2 regions of the Cellulomonas taurus genome follow, and region 2 is predicted to be linked to the other one. Evidence: predicted binding sites of a transcription regulator. Region 2 holds the regulator's gene; the other holds the start of a gene.
The links. Region 2 encodes HrcA, which represses chaperone genes, less so after heat shock. Its sites were predicted from a motif close to TTNGCACTCGNNNNNNNCGAGTGCNAA; they were not measured.
Positions count from the first base shown of each region.

Region 1 (4,407 bases), 540 kb from region 2:
ACATCGCCCCGGTCGGTCTGCTCGGCGGCGATCACCGCGTCGGCACCGGCCGGTACCTGACCGCCGGAGGCGATCCGCATCGCCTGACCGGGGGCGAGTCGCAACACCGACGGGTCACCGGCCAGCACGTCGTGCACCACCGGCAGCACCAGCGCGCTCGGGTCGGCGCCCTGCAGGTCCGCGGTCGACACCGCGTACCCGTCGCAGGCGGCGAGCGGCGTCGCCGGGACATCCACCGGGGCGATCAGGTCCTCGGCCAGGATCGTGCCGGAGGCGTCGGTCAACACCACGTCGAGCGGTGCCACCGGTCCCACCGCGGCGAGCACGGCTGCCAATTGGTCCTGGACGGATCTCATGTCCGCATTCTGCACGCCCCGGTGGGCGTCGTCGGGTCAGCCGCGCAGACCGTCCACGTACTCGACCAGCCAGCCGCGGAAGTCGGGGCCCAGGTCGTCCCGGTCCACCGCCAGTCGCACGGTCGCCTTCAGGTAGTCCAGGCGGTCACCGGTGTCGTAGCGCCGGCCACGGAACACCACGCCGTATACGCCGCCGCCCTGCTCCGCGGGCATGGTGGCCAACTCGGCCAGGGCGTCGGTGAGCTGGATCTCCCCGCCCCGACCGGGCTCGGTGCGCCGCAGCACGTCAAAGGCCGCCGGGCTGAGCACGTAGCGGCCGATGATCGCCAGGTTGCTCGGCGCCTCGTCGACCGGGGGCTTCTCCACCAATGCGGTCACCCGCACCTGATCCGGGTCGTCGCCGCCCTCGATCGGTTCGGCCTCGGCCACCCCGTAGAGCGAGATCTGCGCCGGGTCGACCTCCAACAGCGCGATCACCGAGCCGCCGGTCCGCTCCTGGACCTCGATCATGGTGGACAGCAACTCGTCCCGGGCGTCGATCAGGTCGTCGCCGAGCAGCACCGCGAACGGTTCCACACCGACGTGGTCGGCGGCCTGCAGCACCGCGTGCCCCAGGCCCTTCGGGTCGCCCTGACGGACGAAGTGCACGTGGGCCAGCTCGGTGGACCTGCGCACGGCGTCGAGCCGGGCGTGGTCGCCCTTCTTCTCCAGCGCACGCTCGACCTCCGGCGCGGCGTCGAAGTGGTCCTCGATCGAGCCCTTGTTGCGGCCGGTGATGATCAGCACGTCGTCCAGTCCGGCGGCGGCGGCTTCCTCCACCACGTACTGGATGGCGGGCTGGTCCACCACCGGGAGCATCTCCTTGGGCGTGGCCTTGGTGGCGGGAAGGAATCGGGTGCCGAGACCGGCTGCGGGAATGACTGCCTTGTGGATCGCCATGCCCCGGAGGCTAACGGCACACCAATGGTCCTGCCCGGCCAATCGAATGTTTGCGACACTGGACACATGTGCGCCGCTGCTCAGCCCTATCCGCCTGCCCAGGACGGCGGGGACGTCACGGACACCAAGGACGAGTTCCGCGCGATGTTGCGCGCCGCTCGCCACCACACCTCCGCCCGGCAGCGCGCCGAGGCCGGTGCCGCCCTCGCCCGGGTGGTGAGCACCCTGCCCGGACTGGACGAGGCCCGCTGCGTCGCCGCCTACAGTGCGCGCCCCTCCGAGCCGGACACCACCGCCATCCTGGAGCTGCTGTCCGAGCGGGGCATCGAGGTGCTGCTGCCAGTGCTCGGCGCCGGGCTGTCCCGGGAGTGGGCGGCCTACGCGGGGCCGGAAGATCTGGTGCAGCGCGCACCGGGTCGGCCGCCGGAGCCGGGTACGCCCTCGCTCGGCGCCGAGGGACTGTCCCGCGCCGACCTGATCCTGGCCCCCGCCCTCGCGGTCGACAGTTCGGGCACCCGGCTCGGCCAGGGTGGCGGCTGGTACGACCGCGCCCTGCAGCACGCCCGGCCCGGTGTGCCGGTGGTCGCCCTGGTGTTCGCCGACGAGGTCTACGACGCCGACACCCACCCGTTGCCCCGCGAGCAGCACGACCGCCGGGTGGACATGGTGGCGACGCCGGAGGGCTGGCACCCGCTGCCGCGCTGACGCGGCCCCTCGCCGGACGCCTCGCAGTGAGTCCGCCCAGCGCGGCGTCGGTGCGGAGCGAGCCGACTGGACCGGGCGCGTATCATTGGCACTCGGACGCCGGGAGTGCCAGACCCGGCCAGTTGATCCTCGGGAGACGAGCAGTGCCCACCTACGCCTACACCTGCACCGAGTGCGGCCACTCCTTCGACATCCACCAGTCGTTCAGCGACGAGGCGCTCACCGAGTGCCCGAACTGCGGCGGCAAGCTGCGCAAGCTGTTCTCCAGCGTCGGCGTGGTGTTCAAGGGCTCCGGTTTCTACCGCACCGACTCGCGTTCCGGCTCCACGTCGAGCAGCGCCCCCGCCAAGTCCGGCACCGCGTCGACCGGGACCTCCGGCGCGAGCGGCTCGGCGACGTCGGGTGGCACCACGTCGACCGGCTCCGGCTCGACCAGCGGTGCGTCCAACGGCGCGAGCGGCTCGTCCAGCTCGGGTGGCGCGTCGTCCGGCTCCGGGTCGAGCTCCTCCGGCGGTTCCGCGCCCGCCGCGAGCTGAGCCGCTCCCCGGATCACCGGGGCCCTCACCTGTCCACAACCCCTGGGGCCCTTCGGCCGTCCCCAGGGGTTGTGTGCTGTCCGGACGATGCGCCCTCGACCGTGCCTAGCGTCGGCGTATGGACCGCCTTCCCCCGAGCCTGCGCCGCCTGCTGTGGCGGGGCCGCCGACCCGCCGCCGCCCTGTGCCTCGCCCTGGCGGCTCTGCTCCTGGTGCAGGCGATCCGCTCCCCCGGCCCGCCGACCAGCACCGTGCTGGTCGCCGCCCGCGACATCCCGCTCGGCAGCACCGTGGGCGTCGACGACCTGGCACGTCGCCCGCTGCCCACCGGCACGCTGCCCGACGGGGTGACCGACGACGACACGACACTGCTGGGCGCTCGGACCGCGGTCGAGATCCCGGCCGGGCTGCCGTTGGTCGCGGCCCTGCTCGCCGACACCCTGGACACCGGCCCGCCGGGGACCGTGACCGTCCCGGTCCGGTTCGCCGATGCCAGCACCGTCGGGTATCTGATGCCCGGCCGACGGGTGGACGTGGTCAGCACGATGCCCGACTCCGGGGCGGTCACCGTGGCCACCGGTGCCCTGGTGCTCAGCCGACCCGGCTCCGACGACACCGACCCGCCGACCCGAGGGTCGGACGACGGTGTGGTTCTGCTGGCCGTCGATCCCGATCAGGCGGTACAGCTGAGCGCGGCGAGTGCTTCCACCGGCCTGTCGGCGATCCTCGTGGAATGATGCGGGCGAAAGCCGCGAGTCGATCGGATCGAGGGGCCATGAGCGACACAGTGAACAAGGGTCTGCGGGCCGCCGGTGAGCGGGCCAAGGGCCTCGGCGCCGTGTTCCAGGGATTCAAGGACTTCATCTCCCGCGGCAATGCGATCGAGCTGGCCGTCGGCGTCGTCATCGGCGCCGCCTTCGGTGCCGTGGTCACCGCGATCCAAGAGGGTCTGATCGCGCCGCTCATCGCGATGATCTTCGGCAAGCCGGACATCTCCAGCCTGTGGGTCATCTCCGGCCGCAACGACGCCGAGATCAATGTCGGCCTGATCCTCAACGCGCTGCTGCAGTTCCTGATCACCGCCGCGGCGATCTACTTCATCATCGTGCTGCCGCTGAACAAGCTGGCCGAACGGCGCAAGAAGGGGGTCGAGGCGGAGCCCGCGCGGCCCTCCGAGGACATCCTGCTGCTGCAGGAGATCCGCGACCTGCTGGCCGCCCAGTCCAGCACCGCCCTGCGGGCCGACACCGGGCAGTACCCGGCACCGGGCACCCCCGAGGCACCCGGCAGCCCGGAGGCGGGCGGGCACGGCGCCCATCGCGCCTGACGGCACAGCTCGGCACCTGAACGCCCGGCCCGGGGTGGGATGATGCTCCGGTGAGTGAGTCGTCCACGCCCCCGTCTGCGCAGCCGTCGCCGCGACGTCATCGCCGGGTGGTCAGGCAGGGTGGCGAGGACGCCGGTCCGGTCACCCCGCGCCGCAGCGCCGACGACTCGGACACCGGCTGGGGGGACCGGCCCGCCGAGTCCAACGACGAGCAACTGCTGCGGGACGTGCCGCCGCACTGGGGGTGAGCAGGCCGCCGTCCCCGTTCACAGCGGGACGGCGACCTGAGGGTGTGTGTCGACCCGTCAGCCGAGCGCGCGACGGACGGCGGCCGAGACCACCGAGTCCACCCGCGACCCCCGCCGGGTCACCCCGAGCTCCAGCCGCAGTTCGGCGGCGAGCTGCGACTCGGTGCGCTCGTGTCCGTCGGCGAGCATCCACGCGACCAACTCGTCCAGCTGGTCGTCGGAATAGGCGCTGATCGGGAGTCCCGGCCGCACATCGGGTCGCGGGCCGGGGCCGTCGCCCGGGGAGGGCTTCGGCAC
Region 1 covers NZ_CP051884.1:592,838-597,244, reverse strand. The annotation lists gene HGK68_RS02705 (molybdopterin molybdotransferase MoeA) at 1-356, opposite strand, end outside; gene galU (UTP--glucose-1-phosphate uridylyltransferase GalU) at 393-1,295, opposite strand; gene HGK68_RS02695 (5-formyltetrahydrofolate cyclo-ligase) at 1,362-2,000, shown strand; gene HGK68_RS02690 (FmdB family zinc ribbon protein) at 2,144-2,536, shown strand; gene HGK68_RS02685 (SAF domain-containing protein) at 2,655-3,272, shown strand; gene mscL (large conductance mechanosensitive channel protein MscL) at 3,311-3,862, shown strand; gene HGK68_RS02675 (hypothetical protein) at 3,913-4,110, shown strand; gene HGK68_RS02670 (hypothetical protein) at 4,168-4,407, opposite strand, start outside.
Region 1: the regulator HrcA is predicted to act here: its motif matches at 2,086-2,112, upstream of HGK68_RS02690 (FmdB family zinc ribbon protein).

Region 2 (4,407 bases):
ACGGGACTTGGCCGCCCGGTCGCCGCGCCAGATCACGATCGACCGTTCGGCCTGCCACGGGATCACCGCGTCCACGCCGACTTCGGTCGCCGCCTCGATCGCCATCTCGTCCCGGTCACCCTTGGCCAGGGCCTGGACCAGCACCAGGCGGGGCGTGGACGGCGGTTCGGTGACCCGCTGCCGCACGGTGAGCCGCACACCCTCGGGCTCGACCGCGGCGATCTCCCCGACCAGGCGCACCCCGGCACCGTCCACCACGTCGATCCGCTCCCCGGCCGTCCGGCGCTGCACCACCCCGGCGTGCCGCCCCTCGGCACCGTGCAGCAGGTACACGTCACCGGCGTGGTAGCCGTCCAGCTGACCCGGGTCGGTCACGAAGACCGGCGCGGTCATCAGCGACCCGAGAGCTTGTCGCGCAGCTTGGCGAACACCCCGGTGCTCGCCGCCTGCAACCGGGCGTCCGGCCGCTCCTCGCCGCGCAGGGCGGACAGCTGGCGCAGCAGGGCCGCCTGCTCGTCGTCCAGACCGGTCGGCACCTGGACCTCCACGTGCACGTGCAGGTCGCCGCGGCCACCGGCGTGCAGATGGCCGACCCCCAGGTTCTTCAGCGTGACGACCTGCTGCGGCTGGGTGCCCGGTCGCAGGTCGACCTCCTGCGGGCCGTCCAGGGTGTCCAGGGTGAGCACCGTGCCGAGGGCGGCGGCGGTCATCGGGACGGTGAGCGTGCAGTGCAGGTCGTCGCCCTCGCGCAGGAAGGTCTCGTGCCGCCGCTCGCGCACCTCCAGGTAGATGTCACCGGCCGGGCCACCGGCGGGGCCGACCTCACCCTGGGCGGTGAGCTTGATCCGGGTGCCGGTGTCCACACCGGCCGGGACGTCGACCTCCAGGGTGCGGCGGGAGCGGACCCGTCCCTCACCGGCGCACTCGGTGCACGGCTCCGGGATCACGGTGCCGAAACCGTGGCAGGCGGCGCACGGCTGGGTGGTCATCACCTGGCCGAGGAAGGAACGAGCGACCCGCTGCACGGTGCCCTGACCGCCGCACACCTCACAGGTGCGCGGCGAGGTCCCCGGGCGGCAGCAGGTGCCGGAGCAGGTCGGGCAGACCACGGCGGTGTCGATCGGCACCTGCCGGTGGGTGCCGAAGGTGGCCTCGGCCAGGTCGATGTCCAGCCGGATCAGCGCGTCCTGACCGCGCCGGGCACGCGGGATGGGACCGCGGTGCCCGCCACCGGCGGCCGCCCCGAAGAAGGTCTCGAAGATGTCCTGGAAGCCGAAGCCACCCGCCTGACCGCCACCGCCGCCACCGGGGGCGGTCGGGTCCTGACCGAGGTCGTACATCTGGCGCTTGTCCGGGTTGGACAGCACCTCGTACGCACGCTGGACGTCCTTGAACTTCTCCTCCGACGCACTGTCGGACCCGGCGACGTCCGGGTGGAACTCCCGCGCCAGCCGGCGGTAGGCCTTCTTGATCTGCTCGCCGGTGGCATCGCGCGGGACGCCCAGGACCTCGTAGTAATCGTTCACGTAAAGAGCTTCCTCAATCAGTTGGCAAGGATGCGCGAGAGATAACGGGCGACGGCGCGCACGGAGGCGATGGTGCCGGGGTAGTCCATCCGGAGCGGGCCGAGCGAGGCGATCCGGGCGACGGCCGCCCCGTCGGCGCCGTAGCCCGAGCTGACCAGGCTGGCGTCGACCAGGCCCTCGTGCCGGGTCTCGCGGCCGATCCGCACCGACACCCCCTCGTCCTCGGCGGCGTCGGTGAGCAGGCGGAGCAGCACGACCTGCTCCTCCAGCGCCTCCAGCACCGGGCTGAGCGTGCGGGCCACGTCGGTGTTGCCGCGCACCAGGTTGGCGGTGCCGGCGACGACCACCCGCTCCTCGCTCTCCCCGGCGAGGGTGTCCTCGATCACCCCGACCACGGCACGCAGCAGGGCGCTCGACTCCGGCTCCACCTCGTCGGCGATCCCGGCCAGGGCGGCGTCCAGGTCAGGCAGTCGACGGCCGGTGGCCGCGACGTTCAGCCGCATCCGGAGCCGGGCGACCGCCGCCAGGTCCAACGGGTCGGCCAGTTCCAGCGTGCGCTGCTCGACCCGGCCGTGCTCGGTGATGATGACCACCAGCAGGTGGCGGTCGGACACCGGGACCAGCTCCACGTGCCGCAGGGCCGTGCGACGCAGCGACGGGTACTGCACCACCGCGACCTGATGGGTCAGCTGGGCCAGCAGCCGCACGGCGCGGTCCACCACGTCGTCCAGGTCCACCGCGTCCTGCATGAAGGTCTCGATCGCCCGGCGCTCCGGGGTCGACAGCGGCTTGATGGTGGCCAGGCGGTCGACGAACAACCGGTAGCCCTTGTCGGTGGGCACCCGACCCGCGGAGGTGTGCGGCTGGACGATCAGCCCGGCGTCCTCCAGAGCGGCCATGTCGTTGCGGATGGTCGCCGGGGAGACCCCGAGCGAGTGCCGTTCGACCAGGGCACGCGAGCCGACCGGCTCCTTGGTGGCGACGTAGTCCTCGACGATCGCGCGCAGCACGTCGAGCCTGCGGTCCTCGGCCATGGTCCACCTCCTCCTGGTCGCGGGCGTGCGTACACGGGTCCGGGAAGTAGCACTCTCGGACACCGAGTGCCAATGCTACGCCCCGGGTCGAGCGCTCTCCTGCGGGCGTCGGCGGGCCCGCAGATCGACCAGGCCGACCACGAGCGCCACAGCGACCAGGACCACGGAGACCAGCAGCGCGCGCCCGGCGGCCGGTCCGCCGTCCAGACCCGCGGCCAGCCCGGAGTAGAAGGTGGACAGCGCCACCGCGACACCCAGTGCCGACCCGATCCGCTGACCGACCTGCAGCATCGACCCGGCGACCCCGGCCCGCTCGACCGGCACGTTCGCCAGGGTCAGGGTCTGGTTCGGCGAGATGACCAGCCCGGAGCCGACGCCCGCGATCATCTGCGTGCCGGCCACCGCCCAGGCCACCGCGGGCGGGTCGACGATCCGGATCACCAGGTCCGTCCCGGCCAGACCGATCAGCACCAGCGCCAGTCCGATCACCACCAGCGCCCGGCCCCGTTCGGCGACCAGCTTCCCGGAGCGCTGGGCGGCGATCGCCGATCCGATCGCGAACGGCATCCCGACCAGCCCCGCCTGCAGCGGCGTGTACCCGGCGACCTGCTGCAGGTAGATGGTCACCACCAGGAACACCGAGGTGAACCCGGCGAAGTAGGCCATCCCCAGCAGCGCGCCGTTGCGGAACGCCGGGTCGCCGATCACCCGCGGGTCCAGCACCGCCGCACCGGTCCGCCGCTGGTACGAGCGTTCCCACAGCACGGTGCCCGCCGCGATCACCGCCCCGACCAGCAGCCACCACCACCGGGTCGGGTCGTCACCGCTGCCGGTGGTGATCACGAAGGGCAGCATCACCGCCGTCGCCGCGAGCGCGATCAGCACCAGCCCGACCCCGTCCAGTCGCGGCCGCCCGCTCGGGGTGAGCGACGCCGCCGGCCCGCGCCCGTTCCCGGTGCCCCGGGGCAGCCAGCGCAGCGCCAGCGGCAGCACCACCGCGACCACCGGCACGTTGACGAAGAACACCCACCGCCACCCGCTCTCGGCGCCGAACGCCTGGATGATCAGCCCGCCGAGCGCCGGGCCGATCGCGGTGGAGACCCCGATGGTGGCGCCGAAGTACCCGAACGCCTTGCCCCGCTCGTACCCGGAGAACAGCTGCTGGATCGTCCCGACGACCTGAGGGTTCACCATGCCCGCGCTGGCACCCTGCAACAGGCGCATCACCGCCAGCACCTCATCCGACGGCGCGAGCCCGGCTCCCAGGCTGGTCAGCGCGAAGCCGGTCAGGCCGATCAGGAACAGGCGTCGGCGACCACGGGCGTCGCCGAGTCGTCCGGCGGGCACCAGCACCAGCCCGAAGGCGAGCGTGTACCCGGCCACGATCAGCTGCAGCTGGCTCGCCGACGCGTGGAGGCTGTTCTCGATCGACGGCAGCGCCACGTTCACGATCGAGACGTCCAGCATGGTGATGAACCCGATCGCCAGACACACCCCGAGGGCACGCCAGCGGTTCGGATCCAGGTCAGGGGCGGCAGCGGATGTCACCGACGTGTCTTACCACGGGTCGGCGACGCCCACACCTACGCTGCCGGACGTGAACGACCGCTATGGCAACGATGTCCTGTCCGCCGACTCCCGGTCGGCGCACCGGCGCCCGACCTCCCGTCCGGTGCCCGCGGAGCGCGGTCTGGTCGTCGAGGAGGTGACCACCGGCTGGGTCGGGGCGATCACCCGGGTGGAGAAGTCCGGCGGCGAGCACGTGGTCGTCCTGGAGGACCGCCGGGGCCGGACCCGCACCTTCCGCCTCGGCCCGGGGTTCTGGATCGACGGCAAGCCGGTCGAGC
Region 2 covers NZ_CP051884.1:1,130,821-1,135,227, reverse strand. The annotation lists gene HGK68_RS05145 (16S rRNA (uracil(1498)-N(3))-methyltransferase) at 1-393, opposite strand, end outside; gene dnaJ (molecular chaperone DnaJ) at 393-1,526, opposite strand; gene hrcA (heat-inducible transcriptional repressor HrcA) at 1,544-2,560, opposite strand; gene HGK68_RS05130 (MFS transporter) at 2,636-4,108, opposite strand; gene HGK68_RS05125 (DUF3097 domain-containing protein) at 4,158-4,407, shown strand, end outside.